Regions from separate parts of the Streptomyces lacaronensis genome, predicted to be linked through region 1. Evidence: riboswitches for the same ligand, from Rfam matches in the RefSeq annotation. Region 1 holds a riboswitch; each other region holds the start of a gene.
The links. A riboswitch is a leader RNA that binds a small molecule or an ion and turns the genes downstream of it on or off. The one in region 1 is predicted to bind cyclic di-AMP.
Positions count from the first base shown of each region.

Region 2: linked by a shared signal. The riboswitch ahead of ACMTAK_RS29100 (C40 family peptidase) and the one ahead of ACMTAK_RS23800 (M23 family metallopeptidase) in region 1 are both predicted to bind cyclic di-AMP.
Region 3: linked by a shared signal. The riboswitch ahead of ACMTAK_RS15480 (M23 family metallopeptidase) and the one ahead of ACMTAK_RS23800 (M23 family metallopeptidase) in region 1 are both predicted to bind cyclic di-AMP.

Region 1 is NZ_JBLHDK010000003.1:5,545,669-5,555,993, forward strand. Features, by position in the region: gene ACMTAK_RS23780 (Z1 domain-containing protein) at 1-972, opposite strand, end outside; gene ACMTAK_RS23785 (ATP-binding protein) at 1,005-2,549, opposite strand; gene ACMTAK_RS23790 (hypothetical protein) at 2,837-3,157, shown strand; gene ACMTAK_RS23795 (aldo/keto reductase) at 3,267-4,211, opposite strand; gene ACMTAK_RS23800 (M23 family metallopeptidase) at 4,430-5,659, opposite strand; cyclic di-AMP (ydaO/yuaA leader) riboswitch at 5,671-5,806, opposite strand; gene ACMTAK_RS23805 (PP2C family protein-serine/threonine phosphatase) at 6,144-7,514, opposite strand; gene ACMTAK_RS23810 (DUF6227 family protein) at 7,875-8,645, opposite strand; gene ACMTAK_RS23815 (hypothetical protein) at 9,229-9,573, shown strand; gene ACMTAK_RS23820 (hypothetical protein) at 9,738-10,292, shown strand.
Region 2 is NZ_JBLHDK010000003.1:6,692,715-6,703,039, reverse strand. Features, by position in the region: gene ACMTAK_RS29125 (DUF5691 domain-containing protein) at 1-627, shown strand, start outside; gene ACMTAK_RS29120 (cobalamin B12-binding domain-containing protein) at 898-1,308, opposite strand; gene ACMTAK_RS29115 (lipase family alpha/beta hydrolase) at 1,613-2,527, shown strand; gene ACMTAK_RS29110 (M23 family metallopeptidase) at 2,561-4,315, shown strand; gene pcrA (DNA helicase PcrA) at 4,380-6,881, opposite strand; cyclic di-AMP (ydaO/yuaA leader) riboswitch at 7,039-7,225, shown strand; gene ACMTAK_RS29100 (C40 family peptidase) at 7,234-8,397, shown strand; gene ACMTAK_RS29095 (L,D-transpeptidase) at 8,501-9,268, opposite strand; gene ACMTAK_RS29090 (hypothetical protein) at 9,380-9,733, opposite strand; gene ACMTAK_RS29085 (C40 family peptidase) at 10,081-10,325, shown strand, end outside.
Region 3 is NZ_JBLHDK010000003.1:3,674,626-3,684,950, reverse strand. Features, by position in the region: gene ACMTAK_RS15500 (tetratricopeptide repeat protein) at 165-491, shown strand; gene ACMTAK_RS15495 (DNA gyrase/topoisomerase IV subunit A) at 978-3,431, opposite strand; gene ACMTAK_RS15490 (M16 family metallopeptidase) at 3,747-5,117, shown strand; gene ACMTAK_RS15485 (M16 family metallopeptidase) at 5,138-6,520, shown strand; cyclic di-AMP (ydaO/yuaA leader) riboswitch at 6,805-6,969, shown strand; gene ACMTAK_RS15480 (M23 family metallopeptidase) at 6,984-7,778, shown strand; gene ACMTAK_RS15475 (GntR family transcriptional regulator) at 8,030-8,785, shown strand; gene ACMTAK_RS15470 (HPr family phosphocarrier protein) at 8,951-9,232, opposite strand; gene ACMTAK_RS15465 (bifunctional acetate--CoA ligase family protein/GNAT family N-acetyltransferase) at 9,422-10,325, shown strand, end outside.

The DNA of each region.
Region 1 (10,325 bases):
ATAGTGCAAATTGGCGGGATCATACAGCGGGAGCGTCGGCTCCCGCTTTTCGAACTCCAGGGTGCGAATGCCCCGATCAAGGCTCTTGTAATCCTTGTCGCGCGTGGTGAGACGCTCGATGTCGAATGCACGCTGTGCAGAGGGGCGACCTCCGTGCCGTACAAACTGTGGCCAGTCGGCGTCATCGCCCACATAGTCAATGCCGACAAGGGAGTCCATATCGCTGAGGTCGGCTCCGCGCAGGATATTCTCTTGGCCGATCAGCTCCATATCAAGCCGACGCTGCGTTTGGGCTCTCAGCAGGTTGAGAGTGCCGCCAAGGACGATGACGAGACGATAGCCCGCGTCAATCGCCTTTGCTATAACGCCCGTGAAATTAGCCGTCTTACCGGACTGCACATAGCCCACGACGAGGCCCTTGGCTTGACGAAACTCACTCTGCTCAGGATCGACGAGGCGCTCGACCACTGCCCGACTAGCCTGGTCGAGACTGGCGATTGACGGTTCGGGCCACCCCTTCTCCCGGAGCTTGTGCTCATAGGCCTGCCAATAGAAGGAGCGTGCCGCGGCTCGTTCTGACGTGTACCAAGGGATGTGTTCGTTCGCAATAACGGCAGCACCCGGCACATGAGCAACCGGCACTATCGCATCGAGTACTTTGCGCAGGTCGGCATCAAAACGGAGCCGATCGTAAACCGCGGCGCGGCGATCATCGGTACGGGGCGCTGTATCCGGCGACCAGCGCGGCTCCTCCGCGAAGTCCCAGACTGTCAGCGCCCGGGACCACAGAGCAACGAGCGCCCCGCCATGAGGCGCTTCCTCGGCGAGACGTACACGGAAGGTCTCCTCACTGAGGTCAGCGTCGGGGAAGTCCTCTTCGGCAGCGACTTCAGCCCACTTCTGGAAGTGACGGGGACTGGCGCTCATGCCGTTCAGGACTTCGGTGTGGATCAGCAGAATGGCGTCGGTCACGTCAGTTTCCTCTGGTCAAAAAGGACAACGCATCAGGAGCTAGGCCGGTTGCGGCGCTCACGCTGAGCGTGGACGGCGGCGAGTAGAATGCTGTTCCAGTACTCGATGCGATCTGCTCGCTTCTTCTCCCAGCGGCCGAGACCGAAGCAATCCTGGAGCAGTAGGTACAGCAGTGTCTTAGTGACAGGAGCGTCGTTCGCGCCGCCCCTCCGCCCGTCGTTGAAGTCTTCCCGGAACTCCTTGTTGAGCAGGAGGGCGTGATTTTCGCGGTCTAGCTGGAAGAACTGCTCTTCGGGGAGAGCCGTCCACTCGACGCGGATGGGGTCCTCAGCACACTTGAGCGGCAATTCTTCACGCACGGCCCGCTTGACCTTGGGATCAAAACCCTTGCCGGGTTCGATGACTGCCGGCCTTTCGATAACCGAACGTGACATCCCCTCCCGGTACGCAGCCTGAGCGTCAGCGAGATACGTCCGAAAGGTATCGCCAACTGCGTCAACAGCTTCATCCACCCCACTGGTGAACGCTGGCGTCACCTCGACGCCGTCCTTCTTCACCGTGAGGCTGAAAACGTCGTTCTCTTCCACAGGAAGATCCACTGCTATACGGGCAAGGACCATATGCCCTTCAGGGCCCCGGAAGTTGCTCCAACCACCTGCCTGCACCAACCGGTCGTTACGGTAGAAATAGAAGCCCTGCCTGTCGCTTACAGTGCCGATCTGCCGGAACCCCGCCAGATTCGACTTGGCGGGCCAGATATGTGCCTCCAGGTCCATCGGGCCAACGCCTTCGACATGTGCCAAGAACTTCTTCGGGTAGCCAGCCTTTCCAGGCACCTTATAGCCGAAAGGGTCAAGCGCGTCCACACTGATGTGGTCCGTTTCCTCTCCGGTGGCCACGTCCCATACGGCGATATCCAGGTTGAGTCCGCGGCCGAGGAAGCGATGCAGATACAGCCCAAGATGCGTCTCTAGCCGGGAAATGGCCTTGGACAGGAACTGCTCGCTCTGCCCAGGCGCCACGGTCTGAAAGGCACGCACCCGATCCCAGCGCACGATCGTTCCGTGCCACTCGATCAGACCGTCATATACGTCGATCTGCTGTTGCGCGAACGCTGGCTCGACCGTGTCGCAGCGGAAGCCGTCCTCGATACCTTCCACTGTGAGCTTGCGGCCGACCGCTCGGGTGCGTTTGGTGCGGCTAATGACGGTGAGCGAGCGGGCCTGTGACAGCGAGGCGGCTTTCAGGCCGGTGCCGTACATGCCGAGAGCTTGCCCCCCGTAGTCGCGGCGGCGCCCGACCGTCATGGCACTGTCCAGGCCTGCGTCGTCCATCCCGCGGCCATTGTCGAGGACCAGCAACGACACAATGCGGTCGTGTGCGCGGAGGAAGTGCACGACGATGGCGTCGGCGGCAGCGTCGATCGAGTTGTCCACTAGATCCGCGACCGCAGCCTCGAAGCTATACCCCTGGTTGGTTAACGCCCTGGCGTATCCAGCGTCTGGAGGCAGGTGCACACTTCCGCTGGTAGGGACGTCGTACTGCCAACTGGCAGGAAGGGAAGTGGAAGAAGACATGCACTCCGTTCCTTATCCACAGGTAGGGCCCGTGTGGGGGAACGGCGGCCCATCGCTAACGATGCGCCATTCTACGTACACGCCGGGTGTAGAGGACGAGTTCAACTATCTCGGTTCGGCATCTACGTAATCTTCACATATAGGCACAGACAGGGCAGAACAACGCTTAATGCCCCACACTGCGGGAGAGGACGAGCTGTAACAGCCCAGGCAGGCAGACTGCGGTCATTGCGCGGGCTGATGCGTAGGGTCGGGGCCAGGAGATCCTTGGAGTGGGAGGTATGGGGATGGCTGGAGTGCCGGCGGGGGTTGTGGCTGCGGGTGGGTTGGTCGGGGGGTATTCGGTGGCTCGGTGGACCAAGAAGCGGCCCTTGGGTGGTGTTGCGCTGGCCGCTGCCGGGGCGGTGGCCGCTCGGGGGTGGCGGGAGAAGGCGGGGAACGGGACCGCCGCCGCGCTCAGTGCGGCGTATGTCGCCGCGTTCGCCGGGTCGCATCCGCTGGCGAAGAAGATCGGGGCCTGGCCGTCCGTCTTCGCCGTCGCCGGCGGCGTTGCCCTCGCGTCCTGGGCCCTTGCCGATCGGCGGCACCCCTCGACGGTCGGCGCGTAAGGGCCCTGGGGCGTACGTAGCGGTCACGTATGTGCGGGTGGCTCAGGCGGGCGGGGCTCCAATATCGCCCGCCCGCCGTCCTACGGCCCGGTCCCGCCCCGTCTTCCGCTCAGTCCGACGCCGACGTCAGCAGGTCCAGTTCCGGCTGGGTCAGCTTGAGGTCGACCGAGGCCAGGAGGGCGGGGAGCTGGTCGGTGGAGCTGGCGCTGGCCAGGGAGGCCACGACTGTGGGCTGGGCGAGGAGCCAGGCCAGGGCGACCGTGGCGGGCTCGGTGCGGTGGTTGGCGGCGACGTCGTCCAGGGCGGCGAGGACCTTCTGGCCGCGCTCGGTCTCCAGGTGCTTGGCCGCGCCCGTGGAGCGGGGGCTGTCGACGGCCGTGCCCGGACGGTACTTGCCGGTGAGGAAGCCGGACGCCAGGGAGTAGTAGGGAATCGTCGCCAGGTCGTGGCGGGCGGCCACCTCGGACAGCTCGCCCTCGAAGGTGTCGCGCGAGACCAGGTTGTAGTGCGGCTGGAGGGCGACGTAGCGGGCCAGGTTCTCCCGGGTGGAGAAGGTCAGCTGGGCCTCCAGGCGGTCCGCGCCGACGTTGGACGCGGCGATCTCGCGGACCTTGCCCTCCCTGACCAGCTCGTCCAGGGTGGTGATGATCTCCTCCACCGGCACCGACGGGTCGTCGTAGTGGGTGTAGTAGAGGTCGATGTAGTCGGTGCGCAGCCGCTGGAGGGATTCCTCGACGCCCGATTTGATGGCGGACGAGGTCAGCCCGCGTGGCTCCGGGGAGCCGCCGCCCACCTTGGTGGCGAGGACGATGTCGGAGCGGTTGCCGCGGGAGGCGAACCAGTTGCCGAGAATGGTCTCGGACTCGCCGCCCTCGTTGCCCGGTACCCAGGCGGAGTAGACATCGGCGGTGTCGATGAAATTGCCGCCCGCCGCCACGTAGGCGTCGAGCACCCGGAAGGACTCGGCCTCGTTCGCGGTCCAGCCGAAGACGTTCCCGCCGAGGGAGAGCGGGAAGACGGACAGGTCACCGATCTTCTGTGTGTTGTCAGCCATACATCTTTACAACGGTTGGCTGGACGGGGTTGTTCCGGCCTGTTGTTCCCGCGTGCGTTCCTGGGGGGGCGGCCCCGTCGGGACGTAAAGCCCCCTCGGCGCGTAAAGCCCCGTCGGCACGTAGAGCCCCATGGACCATCGGGACGTAAAGCCCCATCGGCACGTAAACCGGCGGCCCTGGCGTCAAGGGGGGAGAGAGCGCCAGGGCCGCCGGGGTATCAGGGGTTCAGCCCGTGCTGGCGCAGCCAGGGCATCGGGTCGATCGGCGAGCCGCCGCCCGGCCGGACCTCGAGGTGGAGGTGCGGGCCGGTCACATTGCCGGTGGCGCCGACGCGGGCGATGACGTCGCCCGTCGACACCTTGCCGGAGGTGACCACCATCGACGACAGGTGGCAGAACCAGAGCTCGGTGCCGTCGCTCAAGGTCAGCACGATGCGGTAGCCGTACGAACCGGCCCAGCCCGCCTGGGTGATGGTGCCGCCGTGCAGCGCCTTGACCGGGGTGCCGGTCGGGGCGGCGAAGTCCTGGCCGGTGTGGTCGGCCGACCACATGTCGCCCGCCTGGCCGAAGCTGGCGGTCAGGGTGTACGACCCGACGGGGAGGGTGTACGCGGCGGCGAGTCTGGCCTGGCGCTCGGCCGCGGCCTTCTTCTCGGCCGCCTCCTTCGCCCGCTGCTCGGCGGCCTTCTTCTCCGCCGCAGCCTTGGCCTTCCGCTTGGCGACCGCCTCCGCGGCCTGGTCGGCGGCCTTGTCCGCGGCGGCCCTGGCCTCCTTGGCGGCGGCCTGCGCCGCGGCGGTGCGGCTGTCCTCGTCCGCCGCGTTCTGCTGGTTCTCGGCCTGCTGGAGGATGCGGGCGCGGAGCGCCTCACCGGCGTCGGTGGTGCCGCGCTGCTCGTCCTCGCTGGTCAGACCGGCCTGGGAGAGCGGGGCGGCGGCGGTCTGCGCGCCGCTGCTGTCATCCGACGCCCAGGAGCCGATCCCCGGCAGATCCTTGGCGTCGGGCAGGCTGGCCTTCACCTCATCGGCGACATGGCCGAGGTCCGGCATGGATATGGGGAGCGCGGGACGGTCCTTGGCGCTGGCCATACCGCCCGCACCGACCGCCGCGATCACGCCGACCCCGAGGACGGCGCCGCTGCGTGCCATGGTCCCGCCTCGCTGTTTGGCAACGCGGTGCCGGCCGCGTACGGGAGCGATGGACTCCTCGGTGGGGTTCCACTCCTCCCAGGTCTCGGCCTCGAATCCGGCACCCGGGCCCTCGGAGGCGCCCTCATCCGCATAGCGGTCGTCGGGGGCGAACGCGTAAGGGTCGTCGGGGGCGAGTCGGCCGTCCCCTGAGCTCATCCCGCCGCCGGCGTCGAAGCCGGGGCCGTAGGCGGTGGCGGTCCCCAAACCGCCTCCCCGTGTTCGATACGGGGCCTCGTCCAGGACAGACCTGTTGGACGCCACGGAGGCGCACTCCTTTCCTTCCCTCTCGCCTACCGGGTTAGCTGACGGGTTCGGAGCAGGAAGGTCTCCTACGGGTCAGGTTCGACCCGATTCACCCCAAGGTTGTTGGTTCCCCGGTTCCCTTGGTGCTGCTGGTGGTGCGGTACTGCCGCTGTGCGTACGGGATTCGGCGACGGCGCACGGTGCCGCCCTTGCGACGGTTGTGACGACCGCGCTGCGTTATCGAACGTTAATAGAGAGCGCGATGTGATTCCAAGCTGTTCCGAGGAATCCGCGCACCTTTGGCATGAACTTAGCACTCAAGAGGGGACAGATAGGGGCGAGTCGACGTGCTGGGCAAGACTTGGCAAAACCGCATACGGATCGATCGTGCGTCAATTGTTATGCGGAGGGGGCTCGGCCGGTTACGCACGGTGTGCGGCGTGGTGCGATGCGATGCGATCGCGGTGCGGTTGGTTGGTCGGTTGGTTGGTTGGTCAGTCGGCTACGACGGCGTGGGGTTCGCCCTGTCGTTCCCCTCACCGTTGTCCCGCCTACTGTCCCGCGCGCTGTCCCGCCCGTTGCCGCGAGCCGGGGTCCGACGGACCGCCAGCAGCGCCATGTCGTCCGGCGTTCCGCCACCCGTATGGCGCTCGACATCGGCCACCAAGGCGTCCAGCAGCTCCTGCGGACCGTCGAAGCGGCGACCGCGCAGCCGCTCCTCCGGGTCATAGAACTCGCCATGGCGGTCCCGGGCCTCCGTCACCCCGTCCGTGAACAGCAGCAGCGTCTCGCCCTCCGCGAACATCAGCTCCATCACCCGGTCCGGCCAACCCGCCAACTCCCCCATCCCCACCGGCAGCGCCGACGCCTCCGGCTCCAGGGCACGCACCGCGCCGCCCTCCTCCAGGAGCAGCGGCGCCGGATGGCCGCGGTTGATCAGCCGCAGGGTGGAGTCGCCGCGCGGAATTTCGGCCACCACGGCCGTCGTAAACCCCTCGACCACCTCCAGGTCGGCCCGCCGGGCGCCCTCGCGCTGCAGCGCCCGCTCCAGGCGGCCCACGAGCGCCTCCAGGGTCGTCTCCTGCTCCGCCGCCTCCCGGAAGCAGCCCAGGAGGATCGCCACGACCTCCACGGCCCCCAGCCCCTTGCCGCGTACGTCCCCGACGGTCAGCCGTACACCGTGCGGGGTGTCCTGGACGGCATACAGGTCACCACCGATCGCCGCGTACTTCTCCGCCGGTACGTAACGCGCGGCGATCTCCAGTCCGGCGAGCCGGGCGGGCGGCGCGGGCAGGACGGCGCGCTGGGCCGCCTCCGCGATACCGCGCGCCGAGGCGAGCCGGTGGTAGCCGCGGCGTACGACGCGGTTGATCACCACCGCCAGCACGGTCACGGTCGCCACCGTGATGATCTCGGTGGCCGCCTGGGTCGGGTCCCGCACGCCGTGCAACTCCGCCAGCAGACAGGTGGCGAGGACCGCGACGACGGCCGTGCCGATGGTCTGACGCAGCGGTAAGAGCGCCGCGGCGACCAAGGGGGCGGCGGCGAAGAAGGGCGAGGCGGTGTAGCCGGGCGGGGCGGCCAGGTCGAAGGCGATGCCGCCGAGGACGAGGACGGCGGGGACCCAGCGGGCCATACGGCGGCCCGGGGGCTCCTTACCGCTCTCCTCGCCCGGAGCCGGCCCCGCGGCGGACCCGGCGGACGCGTCGGCGGCGGCACCGGCCGCGGCGCCGGTGTCGATGAGCGTACGGAGGCGGGTGGCGGGTCGGCGGGCGAGCGGGCGGCTCAGCCGGGGCCAGGCCGTACGCCGCTCCGTACGGCCCTCGGTACGGCCCTCCGTACGGGCGCCCGTACGAGCCCTGCTCCCTCGCACCCGCACCGGCTTCTCTCGCTTCCCTGGTCCGCGTCCCAGCCGCCGTCACAGCGGCACGGCGGCGCGGTCGTCACGGCGTCACCGCCGTCACCGCCGTCACCAGGCTTCCGGCTGACGGGCCGCCAGGCGAGCCGGTGTCGGCCAAGCGGGTGCTGGGCGGGTGGGGACGCGTGCCGAGCGCCGCACGAGGCGTCTCGTCGACCCCACGCATGCGGGGGTGTGAGCGCGCCAGGACCCCGGTCGGCGGGCTACGGACGGGCTACGGAAGCGTCAGATACCGCGTACGTCAGAGGTCCTGCGTACGCCAGAGGCCCCGCGTACGCCAGGAGGTCCCGCGTACGCCAGGAGGCCCCGCGTACGTCAGAGGTCGACGCCCAGCGCGCGGGCGTGGCGGTCCGCCGCGAGTTCCGCCGAGACCTCGTCGAGGTACACCTCGCACACCAGCCGGCCGTCACGGGTCAGATTGTGCTCCAGCTCCCACAGCACGATCTCGTCCCCTCCGGCGAGGAGGAAGGCGTGCTCATAGAAGCGGCACCAGGTCGCGTCGGGACCGCCGGAGCGGCGCCGGGGCTTGGGCGCGAGGGCGATGTCATGGGCGAACGCGGTGGCGAGCAGCCGCTCGGTCTCCTCGCCCGGGCGGTCGGCGTTCTCCGCGCGGCGCAGGACGCGACGGGCGTGGTCGGCCGAATCGTCGGCCACATACGCACGGGAGCTCTCCACCGGCTCGGCCGTGTGCAGCAGCTGGTCCGGGAGCCACAGCGGTAACCCGTCGAGCTCCTCCCAGCGGGCGCCGCCGAGGCGCTCATGGACGCGGCGCTCGGCCAGCGTCAGGGCGTCCTCGTCCTCGTAGAGCTCGTACAGCGGGCGGCCGCCCTCGCCCGTGTTGTGCTCCAGTTCCCACAGCAGCAGGCTGCTGCCGTCGGGGAGCAGGAAGACATGCCGATAGGTGCTGTACCCGAGCTGGCCGCACCGCTCATTGCACTGCCGACAGGACCGCAGCTCGGACTGGTGCATCAGGGCGCTTCGCGCCTGGGCCAGCACCGCCTCGCCGATCTCGAAGCCGTTCTGCGCACGGGCGAGCAGCCCGTCCATCAGCTCGGAAGGGGTCCCTTCCCCTCGTGAGTGCCCCATGTCTCTCCTCCCGCCTCCCGGCGTTGATTCGCCGCGCCCCCCGGGCGACCACTTCGCGCACTTAGCGTAGCGGCGTGAACACGCGCCGCGCTGCGGTTCGGCGAAGCTGTCGGTGTGACTGTGCCTCATTCACTCCTGCGTCGTAGAGCCTGGATGTATCACTCGTCCGACCGGTCGAACAAGTCCCGGGGCGGGGGCAGGGCGGCCCGGTCGGTCGGCGCGAGGCCGTCTCCCGGCCGTCACATGGCCATCGGTGCGCTGCCGCCCCGTCACCCGCCTCCGTCGGGCGGCCGTTGCCCGGCAGCCGAGCGTCCGCGGACCATCCCCGTGCCTCCGCCTCGTCCCGCCCCAATCGCGGCCCGGCAGCCAACCTCCTCCCCTCCTCATAAAGGGGATTCAGATTCCGCTGGGCCAAATGGAGCTCGCGTTGGTCCCCCTTAGCGGGATTCTCGGATAACACGCACCGGAAGAGCCGCACTATGCCGGACGGGTGAAGCTGACTGGCGGCCCGAAGCCTTAACTGATGAGCTTCGTTGTGTCATGCGTCCGTGAATTCGCGGAGCAACCCAGACGGAGGATTTAAGTGAACATCGGCAAGAAGGCAGTTCTTCTGACCGCGGCCGCCGGCGCTCTGGTCATCGGTGGCGCGGGCGGTGCCCTGGCCCAGAACGACGACTATGCCTACCAGGGCAACCACTGTGACACGGCCACCGGTGCCACCAGCAACCTCGGCGGCACCGCCGCCACCGGCGACATCGACCTCGGCTCGGACTGCGTCAACTTCACCAACAGCAGCGGTTCGGTCTACCAGGGCAACGACTGCGACACGTCCACCGGCATCACGCTGGTCACCGGCGCCGCCGCCCCGACGGGCGACACCTACGTCGGCTCCAAGTGCGGGAACATCGCCGTCGACGACACCCCCTGAGTCGCTGACCCTTTCATGGTGTTCCCGCCCGCGGTAACACCATGAGGCATCCCCCCGTTGGGAATCGCGGCCCTGGAAGCCTCTTCCAGGGCCGCTGCCATGAGAAAGGCTTTTCGGTGACGGTGCTGAGTGTGCCGCATCCGAAGCCCGATTGGAGGCTCTTTATGCACAAGCGCAAAAGGACGGCGCTTCTAGCGGCGACCGTGGGCGCGCTGCTCATCGGCGGTGCGGGCGGAGCCGACGCCACCGAAACCGGTCCCAGCCGCTCGGCGGGCGCCAACGGCGGGACGCAGAGCAATCGCTGCACCACCAGTTCCGTCATCGGCACCGTCACCGTGGTGGCCGGCCCGACCGAGATCAGCAATCAGACCGACTGCGTCAACACCGCCGAATCGGGTGTGACGACGCAGGAGAACCGCTGCCGTACCCACTCCGTCGTCGGTCCGATCACCGTCGCACTGGCTCCCGGATCCGAAATCAAGAACGGGACCAACTGCGTCAACGTCAGTGAGTCGGGCGGGGTCACGAAGCAGACCAACAACTGCCGCACCACCTCTGTGACGGGCCCGATCACGATCGGCCCCGGCTCCGACGTCACCACCGAGACCAACTGCGTCAATGCCGCAGGCACCGACCCCCAGGACGGAACTGAGGGGAAGAGCGCGAACGGCAAGAAGAGCGGCAAGAGCGGTGGCCAGGGAAAGCGTCAGCGGTCCTGAAACACCGAATTCCGGAACCCGCCACCGAGCTCC
Region 2 (10,325 bases), 1.1 Mb from region 1:
CTGGGCCAGTTGGTGGAGGCGACCCCGCTGGACCGCTGGACCGAGTGGTTCGGCGGACGGGGTCCGGCCGAGATCGTGGCGCTGCCCGTCGCGGACGGATGGCAGGCGGATCTGCACGCGGCCTGGTGCCGGGCGGCGGTGCGGCAGCGCAGCGCCGAGTGGTGCCGTGCGCTGCTCGGCACCCCGGCGGTCGCGCCGGTCACCGCCGGGGAAGCGGCCCCCGCCGCCTGGCGGGATCCGGCGAAGCTGCTCTCCGCGCTGCCCGCCCGGGAACGGGCGGAGTGGGTGGCCGAGTTCATCGCGTCCCACGGGCTGTCCGACGCCTTCCGGCTGCTCGGGGTGTGCGCGGTGCCCTGGGCCGAGCCGCTGGGCCGGGCCGTCGTCGACGCCCTGGACATCGCCCGCGACGCGGGCAGCTACCCCTGGAGCTTCAGCGGCGTCATGGGCCTGGCCGAGCGCTGCCTGGACCCGACCCAGGCGGACCGCCTCGAAGTGCTGACGGCGATACCGGACGAGAGAGAGGGAGCGGCCCCGGGAGCCGGGGGCTACTGGGCGGAAGCGTTCCAACGCCTGGTCGGCACGCTCCGGCTGAGAGAAGCGATGCGAGCAGAGCTGGACCCGAGCTGACCCGGACCGGCTCCGGCTCGGGGGACGCCCTGGGCTCGGGGCGTACTCGGGACGTACTCGAGGCCGGTTGGTCCGGCGTCCGGACGCCCGCCCCCACGGCACTGACGGAGCGACGCGCTCCGGGGCCGTGGCTGCCCCGCGCTCCGGGGCCGTGGCTGCCCCGGGCTCCGGCCGTGCCCCGGCACCAAGGCTTGGCTCAGAGCCCTGGTCTCAAGGCCCGGGTCGGGAGCGGTGCGACAGGCCCCGGGGCGGGAACGGCAGTGCGGCGGGTCAGGCGGCTACCGGGCGAACGTTTTTGCGGACCCAGTCGACGATGGCTGTCGTGGTCGCGCCCGGAGTGAAGATCTCGGCGACGCCCTGCTCCTTGAGCGGGGGGATATCCGCATCGGGGATGATTCCGCCGCCGAAGACCTTGATGTCCTCCGCGTCGTGCTCCCGCAGCAGCTCCAGCACCTTGGCGAACAGGGTCATATGGGCACCGGACAGGATGGACAGCCCGATCGCGTCGGCGTCCTCCTGGATCGCGGTGTCGACGATCTGCTCGGGGGTCTGGTGGAGCCCGGTGTAGATGACCTCCATGCCCGCGTCGCGCAGTGCCCGCGCGATCACCTTCGCCCCACGGTCATGGCCGTCCAGCCCCGGCTTGGCCACCACCACACGGATCGGACCGGTCACACCCATCGCAGCCTCCAAACCGTCGCGCCCTTGCCCACCTCGACGTGAACGAACGTTATCCCCAGCATCCCCTACCCGGCAGTTTCGCGGCGCGCCGCGAGGGGGAAATCACACGTGGGACACGTTCACTGAAGGCCGTACCCGTACCCGTACCTGCATCCGCATCCGCATCCGCATCCGCGCGCATCGCACACCGCACACCGCGCATCCGCCGCGCGGGCGCCGCATACGCTCGGGCCGGCCACATCAGGGGAGCCGCAGCGGGGACCGTCGCACCGCGCAGCGCCGCCACGAGCCGCAGGGCGCCGCGGTGCGACGGGCGGTCCCGCGTCATGCGGTCACAGCGCCATTCACCGCGCGGCGCCGGGCATCGGGCCACCGTGCGGCCGAAGTCGTCGCCCTGACCGGGACCCATGACCCCGACCGGCACGAGCGAAGCAAACGGCTGCCCACGAGGGCGTTCGGGGGGGGAGTTTCCAGCCGTCTCTCGTGCGCCGCATCGCGGGAGGTCGGCCGCCACGGTCGTCAGCACATCGAGGCGCTCAACTACTCGCCGCTGCTGTGCGACCTCCGCACCGCCGCCGCGCTGCTCGGCCGCCATATCGAGGAGGTCTGCGTCCGCACCGGCCACGGCCAGGTGGAGACCATCGGGCACAGCCCGGGCGGCCTGATCGCCCGTTACTACGTCCAGCGTCTCGGCGGTGACGCCCGCGTCCATACCCTGGTGACGCTCGGCACCCCGCACGGCGGCACACGTATCGCGCCCCTGTTGTCCGTACATCCACTCGTGCGTCAGATGTGCCCGGACTCCCCGGTGATAACGGAGTTGCGGCAGCCTGCCCCCGATTGCCGTACGCGATTCATCGCTTTCTGGAGCGATGTGGATCAGTTGATGATCCCGAAGGAGACGGCCCGGATAGACCATCTGGATGTGATCTCCCAGAACATCCGCGTCAACGGAATCGGACATCTCGCCCTGGCGGTGCATTTCTCCATGGCCGCCCGCATCCGCGAGGCCCTGAACGCCGCCGACGAGGCGCCGGCGGACGCCTCCAGCGCGGTTCCCGAGGGTTCAGAAGCCTCGGAATTGCCGAACGCCAATCGAACATCCGGCCAAGGAAGCACGTACAGTCAGCCGAAAGACGACCAAATGCCCTTTGCCGAGATGCTCAAAACTCACGGAAGATTGTCGCTGCCGCGTACTGCCGGGTACAGTCGCCGCTAATTCTCCTGCAGCCGAGGCGAAAGAGAAGTGGTGGTGAACGACCGTCACCCGTCGGGGGCCTCTCCGACCGTCCCCGCTCCCGACGCCTCGTATCCGTACGACGAGGCTTACGGTCAGCGGCAGGACACAGCGCACGGCGTCGTCGGGTACGACGGGTACGACGGGTACTCCACCGGCAACTTCGCCCATCTGGCCACCGCCTACGGGGACAGTGACCCGCTCTACGGCGACAGCGATCCGCTCTTCGGCGCGCTTCCGGGCGCGTACGACGCCGGGCAGGGCGCCCACAGCGGTCAGTACGACGCCTCGCAGTGGACCACGGTCGACCAGCACCACCCGACCGGGTCGTACGCCACCGGCCACTACGACCTGGGCCACGACACCGGCCACCACGACACGGCCGCCCATTACGACTCCGGCGCCTACGACACCACCGCGATGTGGGCCGCCTCCGGCTATCACCTGCCGACCGGAATCCCCGCCCAGCAGGACGCCGACACCGGCGCCCAGTGGGATATCGGCGCCTGGGACACGGGCGCCACCGGCCACACCGAGCTGCCGGATCAGTGGGACCACGGCGCGGGGTACGAGGCCGAGGCGTACACCTCGGGCGTGGACACCGGTCAGACCCAGGTCTGGGACACCTCCGTCTACGGGACCGTGGACGAGGCGCGGTACGACCACTCGGGGCTGAACCAGCCGGGGTTCGACCAGCAGGGGCTCGACCACCACCCCGGCTTCGATCAGACAGGACTCGATCAGACAGGGCTCGATCAGACAGGGCTCGACCAGCCCGAGCACGAGTCCAACGCCTACGACCAGACGACCGTCTTCGAGCCGAACGCCGCCGCGTTCGACCAGACCGCCGCGTTCGAGCAGGCCGTCATCCCCGAGCAGCCCGGCGCGTTCGAGCACACCGCCGTCTTCGAGTCGGTCGACGAGCCCGACCAGCCGTACGACCCCGGTCCCGAAGCGGAACCTGAACCCGAGGCGGCGGTCATGCGGGAATCCGCCCCCTCCTCTCGCCGGGAGGTGAGCCGCGGCCGCCGCCGTACCCCGTCGTCCCGCCCCAAGCGCTCCGCGCTCCTCACCGTCGCCGTCCCCTCCGTCTGCGCCCTGGGCGTCACCGCCGTGGCCGCCGCCTCGGTCAGCGGCGTGGGAAGCGACAAGAAGGACGAGTCCACCACTCAGGCCGCCGCCGACACCGCGCCCCCCGTGAAGCCCTCCGTCGCCAACAGCAAGCTGGACTCCCAGCTCGCCGGGGTCCGCGAGGACGCCGACGACTTCCGCGACCGCACCAGCCGCGCCCAGGAACGGATCGACCTCCAGGCGCGCCAGGCCGCCGAGAAGAAGCGCAAGGCCGCCGAGGCGGCGCGCAAGGAAGCGCTGCGCCCGAAGTTCGCGCTGCCCGTCGCCCAGCACGGCCTGAGCGCCCAGTTCGGCCAGGCCGGTATCAACTGGATGTCGGTGCACACCGGCATCGACTTCCCGGTGAGCTACGGGACGCCCGTGATGGCCGCCACCGACGGCACCGTAAAGGCGCAGTGGAACGACGCCTACGGCAATATGGTCGTTCTGACCAGCCCGGACGGCACGGAGACCTGGTACTGCCACCTCAGCAGCGCCAAGATCCGCTCAGGAACCGTCAAGGCCGGGGAGACCATCGCGTACTCCGGGAACTCCGGTAACTCCACCGGCCCGCATCTGCACTTCGAGGTCCACCCCGGCGGTGGCGCGGCCATTGACCCGCTGCCCTGGCTGCGCGGCAAGGGCCTCGACCCGACCTGATCCGGGGCCACCGCCGTGGCGCGCCACCGCCGCGCCGCGCGACGCTCGCACGGCCTGCGCCCCCCTACAGCTTCTCCACCGGTGCGTACCGCAGCAGCAGCCGCTTCGGCTTCTCGTCGCCGAAATCGATCGTCGCCTCCGCGTTGTCCCCGCTGCCCTTGACCGCCACCACCGTGCCGAGCCCGAACGAGTCATGGGTGACCCGGTCCCCGATGGCCAGGGCGACCACCGGGCGCTCCTTGGCCCGCCGGGTGGCGAACCCGCCGCCCCCGGTGCGCGAACGCGACGTCGACAGACCGGACGACAGCCCCGACGGCGGGGTCGAGGCGATGCCGCCCATGGACGCGGACGGGGTGGCGGGCCCGGTGCGCCGCCAGCGCACATACTGGTCCGGGATCTCCTCCAGGAAGCGGGACGGCGGGTTGTACGCGGGCTGTCCCCAGGCGCTGCGCATCGTCGAGCGGGTCAGATAGAGCCGCTCGCGGGCCCGGGTGATCCCGACATAGGCCAGCCGCCGCTCCTCCTCCAGCTCCTTGGTCTGGCCGAGCGCCCGCATATGCGGGAAGACGCCGTCCTCCATGCCGCTGAGGAAGACGACCGGGAACTCCAGGCCCTTCGCCGTGTGCAGGGTCATCAGCGTGATCACGCCGGAGCCCTCGGTGTCCTCGTCGGGGATCTGGTCGGAGTCGGCGACGAGCGCGACCTGCTCCAGGAAGTCCGCGAGGGTGCCGGGGTTCTCCTCGCCGCGGTCCTGCTCGAACTCCAGGGCCACGGCGGCGAGCTCCTGGAGGTTCTCGATCCGGGTCTCGTCCTGCGGATCGGTGGACGCCTGGAGCTCGGCCAGATAGCCGGTGCGCTCCAGCACCGCCTCCAGGACGGTGGCCGGGCCCGCCCCGGACTCCACGATGGTGTGGAGCTCCTCCATGAGCGTGTTGAACCGCTTGACGGCGTTGGCCGAGCGGGCCGCCATGCCGTACGCCTCGTCAACCCGGCGCAGCGCCTGCGGGAAGGTGATCTTCTCGCGCAGCGACAGCGCGTCGATCATGGCCTCCGCGCGCTCGCCGATGCCGCGCTTGGGCACGTTCAGGATGCGGCGGAGCGGGACGGAGTCCTCGGGGTTGGCCAGCACCCGCAGATACGCGAGGACGTCCCGGACCTCCTTGCGCTCATAGAAGCGCACCCCGCCGACGACCTTGTACGGCAGCCCGACGCGGATGAAGACCTCTTCGAAGACACGGGACTGGGCATTGGTGCGGTAGAAGACCGCCACGTCCCCGGCCTTGGCGTCGCCCGCGTCCGTCAGCCGGTCGATCTCGTCGGCGACGAACTGGGCCTCGTCGTGCTCGGTGTCGGCCACATAGCCGGTGATCTCGGCCCCGGCGCCGGCGTCCGTCCACAGGTTCTTCGGGCGGCGGTTCTCATTGCGCTCGATGACCGCGTTGGCCGCGCTCAGGATGGTCTGGGTCGAGCGGTAGTTCTGCTCGAGGAGGATCGTCCGCGCGGTGGGGTAGTCCTCCTCGAACTGGAGGATGTTACGGATCGTGGCGCCCCGGAAGGCGTAGATCGACTGGTCGGCGTCGCCCACGACGCACAGCTCGGCGGCCGTGGTCTCCTCGGTGTCGGTGCCCACCAGCTCGCGCACGAGTGTGTACTGCGCGTGGTTGGTGTCCTGGTACTCGTCCACCAGGACGTGCCGGAAGCGGCGGCGGTAGTGCTCGGCGACGTCCGGGAACGCCTGGAGCAGATTGACCGTGGTCATGATGATGTCGTCGAAGTCCAGCGCGTTGGCCTCGCGAAGCCGCGCCTGGTACATCGCATACGCCTCGGCCAGCGATTTCTCAAAACTTCCCCCGGACTCCGTCCGGGAGGTGCCCCCTGCCGCCTGCTCGGCGAAGGTCTCCTCGTCAATCAGCTCGTTCTTGAGGTTGGAGATCTTGGCGCTGAAGGACTTCGGCGGGAACCGCTTGGGGTCGAGGTCCAGATCCCGGCAGACCAGCGACATCAGCCGCTTGGAGTCGGCCGCGTCGTAGATCGAGAACGACGAGGTGAAGCCCAGCTTCTTCGACTCCCGGCGCAGGATGCGGACGCAGGCGCTGTGGAAGGTGGACACCCACATGGCGTTGGCCCGCGGGCCGACGAGCTCCTCGACGCGCTCCTTCATCTCGCCCGCCGCCTTGTTGGTGAAGGTGATGGCGAGGATCTGGCCGGGGTGGGTGGAGCGGGCGCCGAGCAGATAGGCGATGCGATGGGTGAGCACCCGGGTCTTGCCGGAGCCGGCGCCCGCGACGATCAGCAGCGGCGAGCCGGTGTGCTCCACGGCGGCCCTCTGCTGCTCGTTCAACCCCTCGAGCAGCGCGGACGGGTCCACGGCGGGCCGGGGCGCGCCGTCCCGGTAGTGGGCCTCCCGGGGCACGGGCGCGTCGAAATCGCCGCTGAAGAGGTGATGCGGCACGTCCTCGGCGCCACCGTGGCCAGGGTGTGCCGAATCCTCGGGCGGCGGTGGCCGCTCCTCGTCCTGAGAAGGCCCGAGGTCCGCCAGGAAGCTGTCGTCAAAGAGGCTGCTCATCGCTCCCCGAGTCTAGGCCGCCCCACTGACAGCCGACGTACGAACATCACGAAACGGTTTCGGGCAAAACGGCCACCAGTCTTCACAGGAGCCCCACGTGTTGGCTACCGTCCTGCGTCAGGCGGCCCGGAAGATCCGTCGGCGAACCACGTCGGCACGGGCGCCTCCGCCGAGTCCGGTTACGCCGTGAGGCGCCCGGAGCCGGGGACCCAACAACGCAAGACCGGGGTGAATCGGCCCGAAACGGTACGGCGCACACGGTGCCGTCCGGACACGGCCGTAGGGCAACCTTCCGTACCGCCCGAACCCGTCAGCTAACCCGGTAGGCGGTCCACGGAAGGAGTCGCCTCCCTTGGCGTCGCACCGCAAGCCGCGGAGCCGAATACCCGCCCCGCTCACGGGTCACAGCCGCCGTACGGCCGTCGGGTTCACCACCGCCGCCCTCGCATCCGTCACCCTCCTCTCCCAGTCGGCCAACGCCGCGCCCACCGATCCCAAGCCGGCCGCCCAGTCGATCGAGAAGGTGAAGGAGAAGGTCGACACCCTCTACCACCAGGCGGAGACCGCCACCCAGCGCTACAACGCCGCCAAGGAGCGCACCGACCAGCAGCGGGCCAAGGTCGACAAGCTGCTGGACTCCGTCGCCCAGCGCACCGAGAAGCTCAACGAGGCGCGGCGCATGCTCGGCACCTACGCCACCGCCCAGTACCGGGACGGCGGAATGGCCCGCTCCGCCGCGACCCTGCTGTTCTCCAACGATCCGCAGGACGTCTTCGACCAGTCGCATCTGATCGACCGGATGACCGGTCGGCAGAAGCAGGCCGTCGACGACTTCCAGAAGCAGCGGGTGAAGGCCGCCAAGGAGCGCGGTAAGGCCGCCGAGAGCCTTGCCTCGCTGACCGCGTCCCAGAAGCAGCTGAAGGTCCAGAAGAAGACCGTCCAGGACAAGCTGACCGAGGCCCGGCGGCTGCTGGCGAATCTGACCGCCAAGGAGAAGGCGCGACTGGCGGCGATCGAGAAGAAGAAGGCGGAAGAGGCCCGCCGTAAGGCCGCCGAGCTGGCCGAGAAGCAGCGGCAGGAGGCGGCCGCGCGCAAGAAGCAGCAGGAGCAGAACGCGGGTGGCTCCGGTTCGACGGCGCCCTCCACGCCCTCTGTCCCGGCCAACAGCTCCAAGGCGGCCCAGGCCATCGCCTTCGCCAAGGCGCAGCTCGGCAAGCCGTACGTCTGGGGCGCCACCGGGCCCAGCTCCTTCGACTGCTCCGGGCTGACGCAGGCGGCCTGGAAGTCCGCCGGGATCTCGCTGCCGCGCACCACCTGGGACCAGGTGAAGGCCGGTACGCGCGTCTCGACGTCCCAACTCCAGCCGGGCGATCTCGTCTTCTTCTACGACGACATCAGCCATGTCGGCCTCTACATCGGCGACGGGATGATGATCCACGCGCCGAAGCCGGGCGATGTGGTGAAGAAGGCGCCGATCACGGAGATGCCGATCTACGGGAGCGTGCGGCCCTCGTAGGGCCCCTGATCCCGACGATGCCGCTGCCCGGGGGCGGACCCCGGGCAGCGGCATCGTCATCGGCTCAGCGGCGCCGTCAGCGCCTCTCGGCGCCGTCAGTGGCTCAGGTGCCGGGCTTGCGCCCGTAGACGTACACGTCGTCGCCGTTCTTCAGCAGGCTCCAGTACTTCTTGGCGTCGCCCTTACGCATGTTGACGCAGCCATGGGAGCCGGGCGGGGACCATACGCTGCCGGCGATCGAGTGAAACGCCTGGCCGCCGTCGAAGAACTGGCTGTAGGGCATGGCGACCTTGTAGAGCGTCGACCAGTGGTCGATGTTCCGCCAGTAGACCTTCTTCAGCCCGGTGCGGGTCTCGAAGCCGTCCCGCCCGGACCGCACCGGCACCGGTCCGTAGACCAGCCGGGAGCCGTCCTGGACCCAGCTCAGCTGGCGGGTGAGGTCCACACAGGCGATACGGCCCCTGTTGGTGGGGCACTTCCTCGCCGCGTTCGGATTGTGCCCGGCGGCTTTCTGGGCGCTGATGAGGCTCATCACGCCCGAGGTGATCGGGCCCGCGTAGCCGATCGTCGGGCTGACGCCGTGGTCGATCTGGAACTTCTGGATCGCGAGACAGTCCGCCCGCGACTGCCGTCCGTCCACGGGACGGCCCAGGAACCGCTCGGCCTGCCTCTGGTACGGCCCGGCGGTGGTCGTGCACGACGACGCGGCCATGCTCACCGGTGTCACCGTGCCGGCCGACCGGCCCAGCGGCCGCGCCTGAGCCTGCGCCGGACCGGCGACGGCCACCGCGAGCGGCACCGCCATCCCCGCCAGCCCCAGCGCGACGCCCACGCGCCGCCTATGACTTCTGACTGCCCCCACTACCCCCATTGGCCACTCCTCTCGACTGCCTCGTTCTTTACTAAGACAGCTCGCGAGTGCAAACGGTTGCCTCGGGATCGTGTCGCAATTGCCTTGGGTTACCCCCAGAACATTCGTTCGTCAGGTCCACAGCACGGCGATGAAGATGTTTGCCGTTGTCAAGGCGCCCACCGCGCCGAAGGCGGCCGACTCTACCTTCTCCTCGTCGCGCTTCACATAGACCAGGCCGAGGATGACGACCAATAGCGCCAGCTTGATACCGATTTTGACGGTATTGACGCTGTTGTCGTCCGCCTGGTTGAGCCCGACCAGCGCCACGCCGGTCACCAGCATGGTCAGCGCGCCGTGCAGCATCGCCGGGATCATCCGGGCCTCGCCCGCGCGCGCGGCTTTGAGCTGCGAGAAGAAGCCACCGAGCAGCGCGCCGATGCCGACGATGTGGAGGCCGACGAACACGTGAATGAGTACGTCCATGGCTCCGGAGACTAGCCGCGCGCATATCATCGTCCGGCACTCGGGTGGGGGCCTATCGCCGCTTCGATCACGGCCGCCCCACACTCCCGACCGCCCCACTCGCCGGGCGATCATCAGTCGTCACCGGATCGACGAAATCCGTGCACTCCCGTTCAATCCCCCGCACGCCCCCGCTTTCCGGCCTAGCTTCCTCCTCCAGGTGGCAGTCCGCTTCCCGTCAACCGAGGGTCCCCGCCTCATGGCGGACTGCCACCTGCCCGTCCGCTCCCCACAAGGGTCCAGGATCTGCGGAATGTCCTGGATCGCCCGAACTGGACTGCCCAAGAAAGACCAGGTGAACCGCCGCAGTGGCGTCGCACAGGAAGCCCAAGCAGCGCTCGCTCACCAGCAGCACCGCCCGCGCGGCCGCGCTCCTCGCCCTCACCGGCGCCGCGTCCGCCACCCTCCTCGACGGCACCGGACACGCCGAGAACCGCCTCACCCCCGCTCAGGTGAAGGCGAAGGTCGATGAGTACCAGCGAGAGGCCGAGGAGGCCACCGAGAAGTACAACGGCGCGAGGGAGAAGGCCGACAAGGCCCGCCGGACGCTGGA
Region 3 (10,325 bases), 1.9 Mb from region 1:
GGCAGTCCGTATTCCGCCGCGTACTCACCGTTCCATGGGGTGGGAGCAGCCGGGAAAATGGCACCCAGGGGGCGGAGGGGGCGGATATGGGTGGCTTATGGGCGCGGTGGCGCGGCCGCCGGGGAAGACGCGGGGCGCGCCCGCTGGATCCCGGGCTGAGGGCCATGGTGAGGGCGGCCTACGACGAGGGGCGGCCGATTCCCGAACCGCTCGCCCGTAAGGCGGCCGAGGCCGGTGATCCGCGGGGGATGACCGTCTACGGCATCGGGCTGGGGCAGCGGGGCGCGTACGCCGAGGCGGTCCACTGGCTCGGCAAGGCCGCCGGGACGGGGGATCTCTCGGCCATGGTAGTGCTCGGCACCGTGCATCTGGACCGCGGCGAGCTGGGCGAGGCGGAGCGGCACTTCCAGCGGGCGGCCGACCGCGGCCACGACGGCGCGCGCCTTGCCCTCCGGCAGATGCGCGCCCGGCGCAACGGCAGCGGCCACTGAATCGTTTGCCGTGGCCGTCGGCTGTCCGGGGCCGACCTCACCGTGGCGCCCGGCCGCGGACCGGGGCGCGCGGCCGCGAACAGGGGGCTTCTCCCGGCGGCGGCCGGGGGAGCCTGGCGCGGTCGCCCGCACGGCGGAGGATGGCCCTCGCCCTGGGCAGGGCGGGCGTACTCGGGCCCCTGCGGCACCGCGGCGAGGGATCGTGCCGGGCGAAGGGAGCGGGGTAGCCGTCACACCGGGTCATGCCGGGCCCCGGCGAGCCGTGCCGCGGGTCGGGGAGCGGGGCGGGCCGTTGTGCGGACGGGCCCGAGGGAGTGAGCGGCGCCTGCGGCCGGGAGCGGCGCGGTGCCCGGGAACGGCGGCGCTCGTGAGCGGCGAGGGGCCCCGGGAACGGCGAGGGGCGCGGCACGCTCGCGGTGCCGCGCCCCTGCGCCCGTCCTGCCCGTCCGGGCCGGCCCGCCCGTCCGCCGGACCCGCCCGCCCGGGCTACACCGGCCCGGCCACCACCGTCACCGGCTTGGCGAGCGGCTCGCCCGAGCCGTCGCGGCGCGGGTCGATCTCCGGGAGGGCCGCCGGGGAGCCGTTCGCCCCCGCCGCGCGGGCCGGGACCGTCCCCGCCCAGGCCATGACCAGGCAGTCCTCGCCCTTCAGGAACCGCTGACAGCGCACCCCGCCCGTGGCCCGGCCCTTGCGCGGGTACTGGTCGAAGGGGGTGAGCTTGGCCGACTGCTGCACCGAGTCATCGAGGGTGCCGCTCGCGCCCGCGACCGTGAAGACCACCGCGTCGCTCGCCGGGTCGACGGCCGTGAACGAGATCACCTTGGCGCCGGAGGTGAGCTTGATGCCCGCCATACCGCCCGCGGCGCGGCCCTGCGGCCGCACCTGGCCGGCCGCGTAGCGCAGCAGCTGGGCGTCGTCGGTGATGAAGACCAGGTCCTCCTCGCCGGTGGACAGCTCCACCGCGCCCACGATCCGGTCGCCCTCCTTGAGGCCGATGACCTCCAACTCGTCCTTGTTGGCGGGGTAGTCGGGGACCACGCGCTTGACGACGCCCTGCTCCGTGCCGATCGCGAGCCCCGGTGAGGACTCGTCCAGGGTGGTGAGGCAGATCAGCTCCTCGTCGTCCTCCAGCGAGAGGAACTCGGCGATGGGCGCCCCGCCCGACAGATTCGGGGGTGCGGCCGACTCCGGGAGGATCGGGAGGTCGATCACCGAGAGCCGCAGCAGCCGCCCGGCGGAGGTCACCGCCCCTACGGAGCCGCGGGCCGTGGCCGGGACCGCGGAGACGATCACATCGTGCTTGGCGCGCTTGGCCTTCCCCTCGACCGGGAACGGCTCGCCGTTGGCGGTACGGGCCAGCAGCCCGGTGGAGGACAGCAGCACCCGGCAGGGGTCGTCCGCGACCTCAAGCGGCACCGCGGTCACCGGCGCGTTCGACGACTCCAGCAGCATCGTGCGGCGCGGGGTGCCGAACTTCTTGGCCACCGCGGCCAGTTCGGAGGAGACCAGCTTGCGCAGCTCGGCGTCGGAGTCGAGGATCCGGGTCAGCTCCTCGATCTCGGCGTTGAGCCGGTCGCGCTCCGACTCCAGCTCCAGCCGGTCGAACTTGGTCAGCCGGCGCAGCGGGGTGTCCAGGATGTACTGCGTCTGGACGTCGGAGAGGCCGAAGCGCTCGATGAGGGACCGCTTGGCCTCCGCCGCGTTCTCGCTCTGCCGGATGAGGCGGATGACCTCGTCGATGTCGAGCAGTGCCACCAGCAGGCCCTCGACCAGGTGCAGCCGGTTCCGCCGCTTGGTGCGCCGGAACTCGCTGCGCCGACGGACCACGTCGAAGCGGTGGTCGAGGTAGACCTCCAGCAGCTCCTTCAGGCCCAGCGTGAGCGGCTGGCCGTCCACCAGCGCCACGTTGTTGACGCCGAAGGACTCCTCCATCGGCGTGAGCTTGTAGAGCTGCTCCAGGACGGCCTCGGGGTTGAAGCCGTTCTTGATCTCGATGACCAGCCGCAGCCCGTGCTCACGGTCGGTGAGGTCCTTGACGTCCGCGATGCCCTGGAGCTTCTTCGCGCCGACCAGGTCCTTGATCTTGGAGATGACCTTCTCGGGTCCCACCGCGAAGGGGAGCTCGGTGACGACGAGGCCCTTACGGCGGGCCGTCACGTCCTCCACGGCCACCGTGGCGCGGATCTTGAAGGTGCCGCGGCCCGTCTCGTACGCGTCCCTGATGCCGCTCATGCCCACGATCCGGCCGCCGGTGGGCAGGTCGGGCCCCGGCACATGCCGCATCAGCGTGTCGAGGTCCGCGCCCGGGTGCCTGATCAGATGGCGGGCGGCGGCGATGACCTCGCCCAGGTTGTGCGGCGGCATATTGGTGGCCATGCCGACCGCGATCCCGGACGTGCCGTTGACCAGCAGGTTCGGATAGGCGGCGGGGAGGGTGACCGGCTCCTGCTCACTACCGTCGTAGTTCGGGGAGAAGTCGACCGTGTCCTCGTCGATCGACTCGGTCATCAGCGAGGTCGCCGACGCCATCCGGCACTCGGTGTACCGCATCGCGGCCGGCGGGTCGTCGTTGCCCAGCGAGCCGAAGTTCCCGTGGCCGTCGACCATCGGCAGGCGCATGGAGAACGGCTGCGCCATGCGCACCAGCGCGTCGTAGATCGACGCGTCGCCGTGCGGGTGGAGCTTTCCCATCACCTCGCCGACGACGCGGGCGCACTTCACATAGGAGCGCTCGGGGCGCAGGCCCATGTCGTTCATCTGGTAGAGGATGCGGCGGTGCACGGGCTTGAGCCCGTCTCGTGCGTCGGGCAGCGCGCGCGAGTAGATGACCGAGTAGGCGTACTCGAGGTAGGAGCCCTGCATCTCGTCGACGACGTCGATGTCGAGGATGCGCTCCTCGAAGTCGTCCGGCGGCGGGGTCTTCGTGCGGCGGCGGGCCATCGCGCTTGGGGCTCCTTCAACTGCCGATGCGGGATCTGACGCGGACCATTGTGGCCCGGTCCACCGACAAGTGTGGAACGGCCCGGGGCGCTCGCGGCCGGTGCGGGCCCCGGAACCGCGCCCGGCGGCACCCGGCGAAGCCCCCTCGAAGGGGTCCGGATCCGGCGCCGGAGGGCCCGCCGAAACGGTTCGGGACAGCTCGGCGGGACGGGAGTGGACCGGAACTTCGCCAGATGTCCGTCCCCTTGCATACAGTGACAGAAGCGCTGCGCAAGCGGCTGGCACGCGCTCCATCACGCGATCGAAGGGACGTACATGCCCATGGGTCACACGGCCACGCAGCAGGCCGGCTCCGGCGGCTTGAAAGCGACTGAGCACCGCCTGGCCAATGGCCTGCGCGTGGTGCTCTCCGAGGACCATCTGACCCCGGTCGCCGCGGTCTGTCTGTGGTACGACGTCGGCTCGCGCCATGAGGTCAAGGGGCGCACCGGCCTGGCGCACCTCTTCGAGCACCTGATGTTCCAGGGCTCGGCGCAGGTCACCGGCAACGGCCACTTCGAGCTGGTGCAGGGGGCCGGCGGCTCACTCAACGGCACGACCAGCTTCGAGCGCACCAATTACTTCGAGACCATGCCCGCCCACCAGGTCGAGCTCGCCCTGTGGCTGGAGGCCGACCGGATGGGGTCCCTCCTGACCGCGCTGGACGAGGAGAGCCTGGAGAACCAGCGCGACGTCGTCAAGAACGAGCGCCGCCAGCGGTACGACAACGTCCCGTACGGCACCGCCTTCGAGAAGCTCGTCGCCATGGCGTACCCCGAGGGCCACCCGTACCACCACACCCCGATCGGCTCCATGGCCGACCTGGACGCGGCCTCCCTGGAGGACGCGCGGGAGTTCTTCCGCACCTACTACGCCCCCAACAACGCCGTGCTGTCGATCGTCGGCGACATCGACCCCGAGCAGACGCTCGCCTGGATCGAGAAGTACTTCGGCTCCATCCCCTCCCACGATGGCAAGCGGCCGCCGCGCGACGGCACGCTCGCGGAGGTGATCGGCGGTCAGCTGCGCGAGGTCGTGGAGGAGGAGGTCCCGGCCCGCGCACTGATGGCCGCCTACCGGCTGCCGCACGACGGCACCCGTGAGGCCGACGCCGCCGACCTGGCGCTGACCGTCCTCGGCGGCGGCGAGTCCTCCCGGCTCCACAACCGCCTGGTGCGCCGCGACCGCACCGCCGTGGCCGCCGGGTTCGGCCTGCTGCGGCTGTCGGGCGCCCCCTCGCTGGGCTGGCTGGACGTGAAGACCTCCGGCGGGGTCGAGGTGCCCGCGATCGAGGCCGCCGTCGACGAGGAGCTGGCCCGCTTCGCCGAGGAGGGGCCGACGCCGCAGGAGATGGAGCGCGCCCAGGCGCAGATCGAGCGCGAGTGGCTGGACCGGCTGGCCACGGTCGGCGGCCGGGCCGACGAGCTCTGCCGTTACGCGGTGCTCTTCGGCGACCCGCAGCTGGCGCTGACCGCCGTGGAGCGGGTGCTCGACATCAGCCCCGAGGAGGTGCGGGCCGTGGCCGCGGCGCGGCTGCGCCCCGACAACCGCGCCGTGCTGGTCTACGAGCCCGTCCAGGGCGCCGAGGACGCAGCCGACACCGCCGAAGCCGCCGAGACCGACGCAGAAGGGGAGGCGGCCCAGTGAGCGACGCCGTCACCGCGACCATGACCTTCCACCCGCAGCCCAAGGGCGGCGCCCCCAGGCCGTGGGCGTTCCCGGCCCCCGAGCGCGGTGAGCTGCCCAACGGCCTCACCGTGCTGCGCTGCCACCGCCCCGGTCAGCAGGTCGTCGCCGTCGAGATCAACCTGGAGGCGCCGCTGGACGCCGAGCCGGCCGGGCTCGAAGGCGTCGCCACGATCATGGCGCGCGCCCTGTCGGAGGGCACCGACAAGCACGACGCCGAGGAGTTCGCCGCCGAGCTCGAGCGCTGCGGTGCCACGCTGGACGCCCACGCCGACCACGCCGGCGTCCGCGTCTCCCTGGAGGTCCCGGCCTCCCGGCTGCCCAAGGCGCTCGGTCTGCTGGCCGACGCGCTGCGCGCCCCCGCCTTCCCGGACGGCGAGGTCGAGCGGCTGGTGCGCAACCGGCTGGACGAGATCCCCCATGAGCTGGCCAACCCGGCCCGCCGCGCCTCCATGGCCCTCTCCGCGGAGCTCTTCCCGGCCGAGTCGCGGATGTCCCGGCCGCGTCAGGGCACCCAGGAGACCATCGAGGGCATCGACGCCGCGGCCGTGCGGGCCTTCTACGAGGCGCATCTCCGCCCCTCCACCGCCACCGCCGTCATCGTGGGCGACCTCGGCGGCGTCGACCTGGACCGGGCGCTCGCCGACACCCTCGGTGCCTGGACGGGCGGGGCGGGCGTGCCGCGCACGGCTCCCCCGATCGTCGCGGACGACACCGGCCGTGTGGTGATCGTCGACCGGCCGGGCGCGGTGCAGACCCAGCTGCTCATCGGGCGCGTGGGCGCCGACCGTCACGACCGGGTCTGGCCCGCGCAGGTGCTCGGCACGTACTGCCTGGGCGGCACCCTCACCTCCCGACTCGACCGCGTGCTGCGCGAGGAGAAGGGCTACACCTACGGGGTGCGCGCCTTCGGCCAGGTGCTGCGCTCCGGGCCCCCGTCGCCCGCGGGCGGCTCCTCGGGCGCCTCGATGCTGGCGATCAGCGGCTCGGTGGCCACCGAGGTCACCGGCCCCGCGCTGGACGACCTCTGGAAGGTGCTGCGCACGCTGAAGGAGGAGGGGCTGACCGACGACGAGCGCGATGTCGCGGTGCAGAACCTGGTGGGCGTCGCCCCGCTGAAGTACGAGACGGCGGCGTCCGTCGCGAACACCCTCGCCGACCAGGTCGAGCAGCATCTTCCGGACGACTTCCAGGCGCAGTTGTACGCCCGTCTGGCGGAGACCGGCACGGTCGAGGCCACCGCCGCGGTGGTGAGCGCCTTCCCGGCGGACCGGCTGGTCACGGTGCTGGTCGGGGATGCCTCGGCGATCGAGGAGCCGGTCCGCGCGCTGGGCATCGGCGACGTGCGCGTCATCTCCAACTGAGCCGAGGAGAGTTGGCCGAATTCATGCGCGGAACCGCCGGTCCGGCCGGCTCGCCGACGGTCCGGCAGGCGGTCCGGCAGACGTCCGGTCCATGAGCCGACAGCGGAAGGACCCCGGCCCCGTAAGGGCGCCGGGGTCCTTCCGACTTGCCCGATTTATGGGATTGACTGCTTGTTTGGTTTGTGGGGAGAGCAACAAAAAACCGGAACCGTTTGGTGATCGAAAGCGGGCCCGTTTAGCGTCAGTCCGGCTGTTCGCCAGCGACCCGCCGCACCCGCGGCACCGGACAGTCATCGCCGAGTCCCCGTACGGCGCAAGCCAGGGGAGCCGGGGACCCAACACGTCCCCAGGGGTGAATCGGGCGCCTTCCCCGGCCGGGGGAGGGGTCCGTAGGAGACCTTCCTGCTCCGAACCCGTCAGCTAACCCGGTAGGCGAGAAGGAAGGAAAGGAGTGCGCCTCAGTATGGCGTCCACCCGCACTGCCACCGGGAAGCATCGCCGCACCACCAAGGTCAACATCCGTACGAGTGCGAACGTCGTGGGCATCACGACCGTCGCCTCGGGTGTGGTCGCCGGGATCACCGGACAGGCGTTCGCGGCCGACGGGGGCCCCGATCCCCAGCAGACCGGTCTGACCCAGGCGATCGTGATCGGCGACGGGATCGCGGACCACATCGAGGCCCAGGCGCAGTCCCAGGAGACCGCCGCCGAGCAGGCCGCCGCCAAGGCCAAGGCAGAGGCGATCGCCCGCCAGGAGGCCGCCAGAAAGGCGGAGGCCGCGGCGAAGAAGGCCAAGGCCGAGCGCGAGGCCAAGGAGCGCGCCGCGCGCGAGGCCGAGCGCAAGCGCCTCAACACCTTCGTGTCGCCGATCAGCGGCTCCTACGTCTCCACCGGCTACCAGGCGTCCAGCGGGCTGTGGTCCTCCGGCAGCCACACCGGCATCGACTTCCACGCCTCCACCGGCACCACGGTGCACTCCGTGGGCATGGGCGAGATCGTCGAGGCGGGCTGGGGCGGCTCCTACGGCAACAACGTCGTCATCAAGATGAACGACGGCACGTACACCCAGTACGCCCACCTGTCGTCGATCAGCGTCTCGGTCGGCCAGAAGGTCACCCCGGGCCAGCAGATCGGCCTGTCGGGCGCCACCGGCAACGTCACCGGACCGCATCTGCACTTCGAGGCCCGCACCAGCCCGGACTACGGCTCGGACATGGACCCGCTGTCGTACCTGCGTACGCACGGCGTCAACGTCTGACCCGTCGCGTCCGACGCGAACGCCGCGTGGTCTCACGATCCCGGGATCCCGAGACCCCGTGAGACTTCCGAGAAGGCCCCGTCCGCCGGACGGGGCCTTCGGCGTGCCACCGCCCGCCTGACCAAAAAATAGCCATGAAATGCTTCCCGCCATCGGAAATGGCGTCCGCGTGGAATAGAGTCGTTCAACGCGCATTCCATGGCCGCGTTTCGCGGGCGTTAAGGCGGAGGTTCGACAATGCGGGACCGTAAGTGAGCGGGGATACGAACGCGGTCCAGGGTGGTCGCCGGATTTCGGCACACGCGGTCTGCGCGGCGATTCGCGACGACATCGTCTCCGGCGCGTATCAGCCCGGCAGCCGCCTCACCGAGGAACTGCTCGCCCGGCGCTACGGCGTCTCCCGGGTGCCGGTCCGCGAGGCCCTGCGCACCCTGGAGTCCGAGGGCTTCGTGACGACCCGGCGGCACGCGGGGGCCTGCGTCGCCCAGCCCTCCGAGCGCGAGGCGGCCGATCTGCTGGACATCCGCGCGCTGCTGGAGCCGCTGGGTGCCGCGCGGGCCGCACAGCGCCGCACCGAGGCCCATCTGAAGGTGCTGCGCGGACTGGTCCGGCTCGGCCGGGAACGGGCCCAGGGCGGTCAGCTCGGCGAACTGCGGCCGCTGGGCGACTGGTTCCACGAGACGCTCGCCCAGGCGTCCGGCAGCCCGAGCCTGGCCGCGCTGCTCGTCCAGCTGCGCCGTAAGACCGCGTGGGTGTACGCGGCCGCTCCCGGGCCGCGGCCCGTGCCGCCCGAGGGCGCCGCGCGCCCCGATCCGGCCGGGCGGGCCGTGGAGTCCTGGGCGGAGCACGGCGCGCTGGTGGACGCGGTGGCGCGCGGCGACGCCGACCGCGCGCGGGCGCTCGCCACGGCGCACACCGAGCGCGCGCTGTCGGAATACCGGCTGCGCCGCCCGATTCCGGTGAGGACTTCGAAACATTCCGTCAACACGGCGAGCGGCCGGAATTAACAGAGTTCCCGTATACAACTCCTTGGAGTCCTTGGGAATTCTGTGCGCGAAAACAGAAAAACGGCGGGGCCGCGGTGACTATTAAGGCCACCGCGGCCCCGCCGTGCCGAATCCCTGAAACCACCCGGGAATCACCCCGGAATTCCAGACAGGGCCCTCCCGGGGTCAGACGGTCTCGGGAAGCTCCTCGAGGCCCCCCGCCACCAGCTTCGCCAGACGGTCGAGCGCGACCTCGGCGTCATCCGCGTCGGAAGCGAGGACGACCTCCTCGCCGCCCTGGGCGCCCAGGCCGAGCACGGCCAGCATGGAGGCGGCGTTGACCGGGGTGCCGTCGCCCTTGGCGATCGTGATGGGGACGCCGGCGGCGGTGGCCGCCCGGACGAAGATCGACGCAGGGCGGGCGTGCAGGCCCTCGGCCCAGCCGATGGTGACGCGGCGCTCAGCCATGGTGTTGCCCTTCAGGTGTGACGGTGCTGTTGTCTAGACCAAAATCATACGGTGTCCGGATTCACCCGAACGATGTCCGAGTGAGCCCGGCCATGCCCGGACTGGCCCGATACGGACCTTCCCCCGACACTTGGCCCCGACGCAAGGGTGTCCACCATCCGGACCGGGCGGGCCCGTACCCTGGCTCCCATGCGGAGCCCGTCGGACCATCACGCCTACCCGACCCACTGGGAAGCCGATGTGGTGCTCCGGGACGGCGGTACGGCACAGATCCGTCCCATCACCACCGATGACGCCCAGCGGCTGGTCAGCTTCTACGAGCGGGTCTCGGACGAGTCGAAGTACTACCGCTTCTTCGCGCCCTACCCCCGTCTCTCCGACCGCGATGTCCACCGCTTCACCCACCACGACTACGTCGACCGGGTGGGCCTGGCGGCCATCGTGGGGGATGAGTTCATCGCCACCGTTCGGTATGACCGCATCGACAGCCGGGGGATGCCGGCCGCGGCCCCCGCCGACGAGGCCGAGGTCGCCTTCCTCGTCCAGGACGCCCACCAGGGCCGCGGGGTGGCCTCCGCGCTCCTCGAACACATCGCCGCCGTGGCGCGCGAACGGGGCATCCGGCGGTTCGCCGCCGAGGTGCTGCCCGCCAACAACAAGATGATCAAGGTGTTCACGGACGCGGGTTACACCCAGAAGCGCAGCTTCGAGGACGGGGTCGTCCGCCTCGAGTTCGACCTCGAACCCACCGACCGCTCCCTGGCCGTCATGCGCGCCCGTGAGCAGCGTGCCGAGGCCCGGTCCGTCCAGCGGCTGCTCGCGCCCGGCTCCGTGGCCGTCATCGGCACCAGCCGTACACCCGGCGGCGTCGGCCGCACCGTGCTGCGCAACCTCCTGGACGCCGGTTTCACGGGGCGCGTCCACGCCGTCAACCACGCCTTCCCCGACGACATGACGCGCCTGGAACCCGAGGGCGTCCCGGCCCACCGCTCGCTGCGTGCCATAGAGGAGCCCGTGGACCTGGCCGTCGTCGCCGTCCCCGCCGAGCGGGTGCCCGCCGTCGTGGCCGAATGCGGCGACCACGGCGTCCAGG